Regions from separate parts of the Streptosporangium sandarakinum genome, predicted to be linked through region 1. Evidence: riboswitches for the same ligand, from Rfam matches in the RefSeq annotation. Region 1 holds a riboswitch; each other region holds the start of a gene.
What was found. Region 1 has a riboswitch for cyclic di-AMP ahead of ACQP10_RS13990 (CHAP domain-containing protein). Riboswitches for the same ligand answer to the same signal wherever they lie in the genome.
Positions count from the first base shown of each region.

Region 1 (2,194 bases):
TCCATGCCCGCGGGGAGGGCGAGGCGGGCCAGTTCCCGGCGGGTGGCGGCCAGCGGGCGCGACCCGGCGCGGGACATCACCCTGACGTGGGCGCCGAGCAGCCCGGCGTGGCATGCCTCGACCACGCAGAGCAGTTGCAGGGGGGACTCCGCCCAGGCGACGGCCGAAGGCTGTTCCCGCGCGTGGTCCCGCCCCTCCTCCACGCCGGGCGATGACCCGTTCACGATCGCCTCACCGTAACCGGGGCGCCTTACGCGGCCGGGAACCGCGGGTGAACATCGGAACACGCGGGGATGCGCGGGGACCGGCACGGGTCTCGGAGGGCCCGGCGCGGGGTCCGCGCACCGCTCATATGACGCCTGGGGAGGGCGCTGAACAGGTAAAACAAACCCTCTTTAAAAAGATCTACCTTGAGGAAGGTTACAGCCGGGAGAAATCGTCCGGCACGCCCGTGTCCCACCGGCTCCGCAATGCGGAAACCCCTGCGCAGCAAGGGTTTCCGGCTCTTGCGAAAGTCTCGGCCCCGAAGTCCCCGATCTTCGTACCGGGAAGTCGACGATCATCGAAAACCGGTGTTTTCCCAAGTCAGGGCAATGCAAGAGCTTGCAATCGGCGTGGAGCAGCACGTACGTTCTACTCGTTCGCGGTGAGTACCGAGGTCCACAGACCCGTATCTCACCGGCACATTGCCCGACCGCGCATCATCGCAATCGATCCATTGGTCGATGAGCGCGGCCGCCGAATCCGCGGCTCTCGCGGAACCGGGGAACCAATTTCTGGGGTGAATCAGCGCCTTCGCGCGCCGTAGGGCACTTCCCAGCCCGAACCCGTCAGCTAACCCGGTAGGCGGTATGGAAGCGAAGCAAGGAGTCGAACCCCCGCATGGCCAAGAACCGCCTCACCCCCAAGAAGCACAACCTGGCCCGCGTCCTCGTGGGTGCGTCCATCGTCCTCGCCGGCGGAGCCGCCACCACCGTTCCCGCCCTCGCCGACAGCCACGTCTCCGGCCCGCAGGCCGAATCCGTCAGCAAGAACACCAATGCCGAGGCCCAGGCCCAGAGCCTGCCCAAGGCCAGCGCCCAGCGGGTTCTCGACATCGCCGCCAAGCAGATCGGCATCTCGGAGAACGCCGCCGGTGGCGGCACCAAGTTCCAGGACTGGTACGTCTCCAGCGAGCGCGCCAAGGAGACCGTCGCCCGTGACGGCGGCAGGACCCAGGACTACGCCAACGCCCCCTGGTGCGCGATGTTCGTCTCCTGGGTCGGCGAGCAGGCCGGCGCCCGGCACACCGTGGGCTGGGACGCCTACACCGTCTCCTACGCCAAGTGGTTCGCCGACAACGGGCGCTGGGGCCAGACCCCGAAGCCCGGCGCCGTGGTCTTCTTCGACTGGGGCGGCAGCAACGACATCGACGCCATCGACCACGTCGGCCTCGTCAAGAAGGACAACGGCGACGGCACGATCACCACGATCGAGGGCAACACCGGCAACGGCAAGGTCGAGGAGCGCGTCCGGCCGGTCTCCCAGGTCGACGGTTACGGTTACCCGGACTACAACGACTGACGGGCGCCTCACGGCTTCTCAGCCCCCTCCCCCTTCCCTCACCCCCTCCCCGCCACCCCACTCCTCCAGGGGCGGCGGGGGCCACCAGACGGCGACCCGGTACGACCGGGTCGCCGTCTCGGCTTTTCCCGACGCTTTTACCGGCCCTTCACCCGGCCGGGGCGCACCGCCGTGAACACCCGTCCACGCGTCCTCCGGGGCGCCCGGTCATGGGCCCGCCGCGAGCACCCGTCCACGCGCCGCCGTAAATCGCTTTCCGCCGAGGTCGCCCGCGCCACGGGACCGGGCCGGACGGTCCCTGACGTGCCGGATGGTCCCGGGTCGGCGGGCGTTCGCCGCGCCGTGCCGAGTTGGGGTGGGAGCGCTCCCAAACACCTGATCACGTATTTTGTCACCTTAATGACCATTCACCGCCCTGGAAACCCCGCGATGTAACGGTTACGTTTCGGCATATTGACGCGCCGGTTGCCCATCGTCCAGTCTTCGTGGGAGCGCTCCCAAAAGTGGCCTGCGCGCCACCCATCGCCGATCGCGTTCGTCGGGGGCCGGTTCGCGATGTCACCTCCCAATCGATTCGGGCGACCACCTGAGAGGGGTCCGGAATGTTGAACACCAAGCGGCACGGCACGCT
Region 1 is NZ_CP192034.1:3,035,631-3,037,824, reverse strand. Features, by position in the region: gene ACQP10_RS13995 (hypothetical protein) at 1-224, opposite strand, end outside; cyclic di-AMP (ydaO/yuaA leader) riboswitch at 727-864, shown strand; gene ACQP10_RS13990 (CHAP domain-containing protein) at 883-1,563, shown strand; gene ACQP10_RS13985 (ABC transporter substrate-binding protein) at 2,166-2,194, shown strand, end outside.

Region 2 (2,194 bases), 930 kb from region 1:
GCTGGCCGCGCTGCGCGCCGATCCCGCGCTCACCGACCGGGCCGTGGAGGAGCTGCTGCGGTATCTGAGCGTCGCGAAGATGTTCATGAGGACGGCGCTGGAGGACGTCGAGCTGGGCGGCCGGACCATCGAGGCCGGTACGACGGTCGTCCTGTCGAACCACACCGCCAACCGCGACCCCGAGCGCTTCACCGACCCCCACGTGCTCGACCTCCGCAGGGAGGAGGGCGGGCACGTGGCGTTCGGACACGGCGTCCACCAGTGCCTGGGTCAGCAGCTGGCCCGCGTCGAGATGCGGGTGGCGTTCCCCGCGCTGGTCGGCCGCTTCCCGACGCTGCGCCTGGCCGTACCGGCCGAGGAGGTCTCCCTGCGCCCGGAGATCGCGGACATCTTCGGGGTGAGGAGCCTCCCGGTCACCTGGGACGCCTGACCGTCAGGCCGTCTGGCGGCCCAGGGCGCGGAGCTGGTCCGGGCTCAGCGCGGAGACGTTCTGGTCGATGGGCGACTCCGTGTACTGGTGGATCGTCCACGTCTTCCAGTCGGCCGGCGGCGTGATGGCGCCCTTGTCCATGCTGTACGCGGCCACCCACAGCGGGTACTGCTCCAGCCCCCTGCCGTAGGTCTCGGCGAAGTTCAGGCCGCTGTAGAACATCGGCGTGACGCCGGTCTTGTCCTTCACGTACGACAGCCAGGTCTTGGCCCAGGCGTTGACCTCCTCGACGGAGCGGCCGTCGGTGGCCTCCAGGTCCAGGACGAGCAGGTCGCCGCGCTTGGCGGGCTGCGCGTTCACGACGGACAGGAAGTGGTCGGCCTCGGCGATCGGGTCGTTGCCCGGGTGACCGAAGTGGTACGCCCCGCGCACGATGCCCTTCTTGCCCAGCTCGCTCCAGTGCCGGGCGAAGGAGCCGTCGCGGAATCCCGTGCCCTCGGTGGCCTTGATGATGCCGAACTGGGCGGAGCTGGCGTTCCAGTCGTACGTGGGTTCGTAGTTGGAGATGTCCAGGCCGTACGTGAGCGGATGCGCCTCCTGCTGGGAGACGTGCTGGGCGGCCGTGGCGTGCCCGGCGGACGAGGCCAGGGCCGCGGTGGGGACGGCGCCGCCGACGGCGGCACCGGCCAGGACCGTGCCCGCGAGGGCCAGGCCGAGGCGGTTTCCGAACCTGCTGATCCGGGGGTTGCGCATGGGGTGTCGACTCCTTGCTTCCATGTCGCCTACCGGGTTAGCTGACGGGTTCGGGCCTGGAAGTGCCCTACGGGCGCGCTGATGGAGGGCGTCCGATTCACCCCGGAAAGGTGGGTCCCCGGTTCCGCTGAGAAGGCGCGGATTCGGCGTCCGTACGCCGTCGGCGGGTATCGCCACAGGACGGCGTCGGGTCCGGTCAATGAAGCGGCTCTCGGGCCGCGATGACCAAAGGTATGCGCCGCCCCACGGAAAGGGCAAGTGACCTGGGGTGGAGCGGGATGCGCCGGGGTTTCCGCGGGCTCCGGACCGCCGTGGCCGCCGGGGATCCGGGCCCATGGTAAAAACTTGACGCCTCACCGCGCGGACCGGCCGGAGACCGGGCCGCCCGCCGTGGCGGCCGGGCTCCCGGGTGGTCGCCGCCGACGGCGACCCCGTCCATGACGTCCGGTCTATGGGGATTCGTGGTGTCCCCTTGGTAACAGCTCCGTAAGAGCACGCCGTTACCTGACGCGTACGGGCGGTGATGTTCGGCAGGCTGGAGGGCGGATCGGTTCCGGCGACGGGGAGGCGAGATGCAGGATGACCACGATCCGGCCCGCGGGCGCGGACCCGGTGCGGGTCCCCGCGGTCGCAGGCCGTACGGCGGGCCCCCGGACACCTCGTCCGGACCCGCCGCGTCCCCGGCCCGTCCGCCGGTCCGCCCCGCGGCCCGGTACGACGGCCCGGCGCAGAACCCCGGGGACCCCTTCGTGCACGGGTCGCTGGTGGACGCCGGCATCGCCACCTCGGCCAGGTCGCGCTCCCCGCGCGAGGAGCCGCCGCGTTCCTGGACGGGTCCGCGTCCCCGGCGCGACCGGATGCTGCGCCCCGCGCTGATCGGCGCCTTCCTGGTGGCCGCCGGGCTCGGCGTCTGGTCCTCCGGCTGGTCCCCGGTGGCCGACCGGCCCTCCGTCATGGCGGCCCAGGCGCCCGCGCCGTCGCTCGCCCCGCGCGGCACGGCGGTCGTCCACC
Region 2 is NZ_CP192034.1:3,962,361-3,964,554, reverse strand. Features, by position in the region: gene ACQP10_RS18325 (cytochrome P450) at 1-430, shown strand, start outside; gene ACQP10_RS18320 (glycoside hydrolase family 25 protein) at 434-1,183, opposite strand; cyclic di-AMP (ydaO/yuaA leader) riboswitch at 1,195-1,342, opposite strand.
Region 2: another riboswitch for cyclic di-AMP. It lies ahead of ACQP10_RS18320 (glycoside hydrolase family 25 protein); the one in region 1 lies ahead of ACQP10_RS13990 (CHAP domain-containing protein).

Region 3 (2,194 bases), 3.3 Mb from region 1:
GTGACGCCTCCGCGGTCGGACATGGCACGCCAGCCGGTGCCGCTGTTGATCCGCTGGCGCCAGATCACGTACTTGACCCCGAGCCGCGCCCTGTTCTTGAGGACCCAGGCGGCGATCTCGTCGCCGAGCGCGACGTGCTCCGCCGTGGGCGTCGAGCCGCCGGCGCTCATCATGAAGTCGCAGGCCCGGCCCAGCGGGTGTTCGCCGCCGTCGTTCTCCGAGCGGTAGCAGCCGACCTCGTGGGGGAGGGTGAACCGCTTCCCGACCGCCCCGCGCATGATCCGGGTGCGGTCGGTGATGTTGTCGGAGCCGGCGGGCAGCTGGGGCGCCCAGCTGCCGTCGGCGCGGCGACCCGAGCCCACGGGGACGAGCGCGTCGAGCTTCCGTTTGACGTCCGCGATGGCCTTCTCGGCGTCGCGGCGCCGGGCGGCCACGGCCTCGCCCTCCTCGGCGATCCGGCCGGTGAGCCGGGTGGCCTCCTCGGCCGCCCGCCTGCGCAGGTCCCGGCTCTGGGCGAAGGTCCGCAGGTGGGCACCCTGCTGGGCGGCGAGCTGCGCGGTGACCGCCGCGCCGTCCGGCTGGGGGGCGAACAGCAGGGCGGGCAGGCCGCCGCTGCCCTGGTATTGGAGCCGGGCGATGTCCGCGACCTGCTCCCTGGCCTCGGTGTAGGCGTGCTCCGCCTCGGTCAGGGCGGTCCTGGCCCGGCTCTCGGCCTGCCGGGCCCTGCGCAGTGACTCCCGCTTGGCCGCGTAGTCCTCGATGAGCCCGTCGACCTTCTTGGTGAGCTTGGCGAGGTCGGCGCGCAGCTCGGACTCGGACGGCTTGGGGTCGGCGCCGGCGGGTCCGCCGCCGAGGACGAACGCCAGGGCGGAGACCGCGGAGACGGTCATGGCCGCACGGCGACGGGACGTGGGGGACGGGGCCGCCACGGCTCTCCTCTCCTACCGCCTACCGGGTTAGCTGACGGGTTCGGGCGGGAGAGAGCCCTTCCACCGAAGTGGATTCACCCCGGGTGCGGTGGTTCCCCGGCTTCCGGGCGACGCACCCGGAATTAGGCATATCGGACATAAAGTCCAATGGGTGAGGATAGCAATGGTAAACGGATGGTCACGCGACCCCGTTCCGTGACCGGACGCCGATCACCCCTCGGCTCACCCTTCGGCTCACCCCTCGGCCAGGGACCGCAGGCGGCGGGCCGTGTCCTCCGGCAGGACGTCGTTCACGAAGGCGCCCATGGCCGACTCCGACCCGGCCAGATACTTCAGCTTGTCGGGCGCCCGGCGGATGCTGAACACCTCCAGGTGGGCGTACGACAGGTCCCGGCCGGTGTGCACCGGCGCCTGGTGCCAGGCCGCCACGTACGGCAGCGGCACGCCGAAGAGCCCGTCCAGGGCGCGAAGCACCCGGGTGTACAGGGGGCCGAACGCCGCCCGCTCGTCGGCCTCCAGCGAGCCCAGGTCGGGCACCCGGCGGTGGGGGTAGAGGTGGACCTCGACCGGCCAGCGCGCCGCGGCCGGCACGAACGCCGTCCAGTGCTCGTTGGCGGCGACCACGCGGACGCCCGCCTCCCGCTCGGCGGTGAGCACGTCGGCGAACAGGTCGCGGCCGGTCCGCCTCCGGTGCCGCTCGGCCGCCCGCAGGGACAGCCGGGTCCGGGGGGTCACGTAGGGGTAGGCGTAGATCTGGCCGTGCGGGTGAGCCAGGGTGATGCCGATCTCGGGGCCCCGGTTCTCGAAGCAGAAGACCTGCTCCACCCCGGGTAGCGCCGACAGCTCCGCCGTACGGTCGATCCACGCCTCCATGACCAGCTCGACCTGCTCGGGGGAGAGCCGGGAGAAGGAGGAGTCGTGGTCGGAGGTGAAGCACACCACCTCGCACCGCCCGGTCCCCGGGCGGACCTCGCTCAGCCCGCCGACGGGGGCGGTGCCGACCGGCTGGCCGGAGAAGGACGGGAAGCGGTTCTCGAAGACCACCACGTCGTAGTCGGGCGAGGGGATCTCGGTGAGCCTGCCGGGAGCCGAGGGGCACAGCGGGCACTCGTCGGCCGGCGGCAGGAACGTGCGGCTCTGGCGGTGCCCGGCCACCGCGATCCACTCCTCGGTGAGCGGGTCGTAGCGCAGCTCGGAGGCGGGGGGACGGGGCGGCAGGTCGCGCAGGTCGGCCGCGCTCCGGTCGGCGTCGTCCCGCCGGTCGA
Region 3 is NZ_CP192034.1:6,303,979-6,306,172, reverse strand. Features, by position in the region: gene ACQP10_RS29040 (coiled-coil domain-containing protein) at 1-890, opposite strand, end outside; cyclic di-AMP (ydaO/yuaA leader) riboswitch at 932-1,068, opposite strand; gene galT (galactose-1-phosphate uridylyltransferase) at 1,164-2,194, opposite strand, start outside.
Region 3: another riboswitch for cyclic di-AMP. It lies ahead of ACQP10_RS29040 (coiled-coil domain-containing protein); the one in region 1 lies ahead of ACQP10_RS13990 (CHAP domain-containing protein).

Region 4 (2,194 bases), 3.3 Mb from region 1:
GCAATTCGGCGTAGACCTCGGGCGAGACGGGCGTGCCCTGGATCCGCCGGAAACCGTGGCGGGTGAAGAAGTCCACCTCGAAGGTGAGGCAGAAGACCCTCCGCAGGCCGAGCTCGCCGGCCGTGCGGATCAGCGCCGAGACGATCAGATGGCCGATGCCCCGGCCCCGGCACTCCGGATCGACGGCGACGGTGCGGATCTCGGCGAGGTCCTCCCACAGGACGTGCAGCGCCCCGCAGCCCACGACGGCCCCGTCCCGCTCGGCCACCCAGAACTCCTGGACGTCCTCGTACAGGGTGACCGTGGCCTTCTCCAGCAGCCGCGGCCCGGCGCCGCCGTAGGTGTCGACCAGCCGCCGGATCGCCCGCACGTCCGGCGTGCGGGCGCGGCGGACCGTGATGCCAGCGAACCCGGCGGACCCGGCCGTCGTCCCGGTTTCGCCCTCCCGGGCCCCCGGCGCCGGGGAGTGTCCTGCAACCTGCTCCATGACCGATCAGCGTACGTCCTCGGCGTACCCCCATTACGGTCCAGCCGTAACTTCGGTCACAACGGCACCGCCCGGCGCACGGCGTCACCGCCGTCCCGCCCGGCCGGAAACGCCGGTGACGGCGGCCATTCACCCTCGGCATGGACCGGGAACTGCGATGACATAGGCGGTATGCCGCTCGGAGCGGCATAGGTCCAGGTTGACAGGTACCTGGATCATGAAAGTATGTGATCTGCCCGTGACTTTCCGGTTGTGAAAGCTCTACCGAGTTTGTGGTTCTGGTTGAGCATGAACCTCCAATTGCACTAATGTCCGTGCTCGATGTCAGCGTCCCCCGAAAAGCTGACCCGCCGAATCCCCGGACCCGGGGAGCCGGGGACCCACCCTCCACGCGTCCCCAGGGGTGAATCCGAGCCGCCACCGGCGCGCTCGGTAGGGCTGCCTCCGGCCCGAACCCGACAGCTAACCCGGTAGGCGGCCACGAGAGGAGCCTGTTGGTGAAGCGCATGCCGAGCCGTGGCAGTAGGCGTCCGGCCGGACACGTCCCGATGCGGGAGCACGCCTCCCGCCGCCTTCCCGGCCGGGCGGCGTTCATCGGGTTGGCGCTCACCCTCCTCGCCGTCGGCGCCCCCTTGACGTCCGCCGGCGCGGACCCGAAGCCCGACCTCCAGCAGCTCGCCAAGCAGGTCGAGAAGCTCCACGTCGAGGTCGAGACGCTCAGCGAGCAGTACAACGGCGCGCGGGTGAAGCTCAAGCAGGCGCAGCGCGCCGCCGAGGTGGCCAAGAAGAACCTGTCCGCCAGCGAGGCGGAGCTGGAGTCCCGGCGCGCCAAGGCCACCCTCCTCGCGCAGAGCGCCTACATGTCGGGGGGCCTGGGCTCCACGCTCGCCTTCACCCAGTCGAGCGACCCCGACTCCTTCCTCGACCAGGCCACCACCAGCTACGCCCTCCAGCAGCGGCAGAGCGAGGAGGTCGCCCAGGTCGCCCGGGCGCTCAAGGTCGCCGAGCAGGCCCGGGCCGGCGCCACCGCCCGGTCCGCCGAGGTCAAGAAGCTCCTGGGGGAGCTCGGCGACAAGCGCTCCAAGATCGAGCGCCTGGTCGGCAAGTTGGAGGGCAGCCTCTACCGGGAGGTCCGCGACCGCGCCGAGAACATGCGCGGCCGGGCCACCAGGCTCAGCGTTCCGATCGTGGGCCAGGGCAAGGCCGCCGAGGCGGTGCGCTGGGCGCTCACCCAGCAGCTCAAGCCGTACGTCTGGGGCGCCGAGGGGCCCAACTCCTTCGACTGCTCGGGCCTGGTCATGTGGGCCTACCAGAAGGTCGGCATCAGCCTGCCCCACTACACCGGTGACCAGTGGACCGCCGGCACCCACGTCTCCCGGGACGACCTGCGCCCCGGCGACCTGGTCTTCTTCTACAGCGACCTGCACCACGTCGGGATCTACGTCGGCGCCGGCCTGATGATCCACGCCCCGCAGACCGGCGACGTGGTCCGCATCGCGCCCATGGGCAACCGGCCCTTCGCCGGGGGCGTGCGCGTCGCCGACTGAACCCGGCCGGACGTACGGATCGAACCCGGCCGGACGTACGGCCGAACCCGGCCGGGTCCACGGCTGAGCCAGCCGGGCGTAGGACGTCAGATCAGGCGGCGGCGGGCGGCCCAGGCCACGGCCTCGATCGCGGTCGCCACGCCGATGCGGTCGCAGATCC
Region 4 is NZ_CP192034.1:7,992,982-7,995,175, forward strand. Features, by position in the region: gene ACQP10_RS36665 (amino-acid N-acetyltransferase) at 1-487, opposite strand, end outside; cyclic di-AMP (ydaO/yuaA leader) riboswitch at 826-979, shown strand; gene ACQP10_RS36670 (C40 family peptidase) at 994-2,034, shown strand; gene ACQP10_RS36675 (LuxR C-terminal-related transcriptional regulator) at 2,121-2,194, opposite strand, start outside.
Region 4: another riboswitch for cyclic di-AMP. It lies ahead of ACQP10_RS36670 (C40 family peptidase); the one in region 1 lies ahead of ACQP10_RS13990 (CHAP domain-containing protein).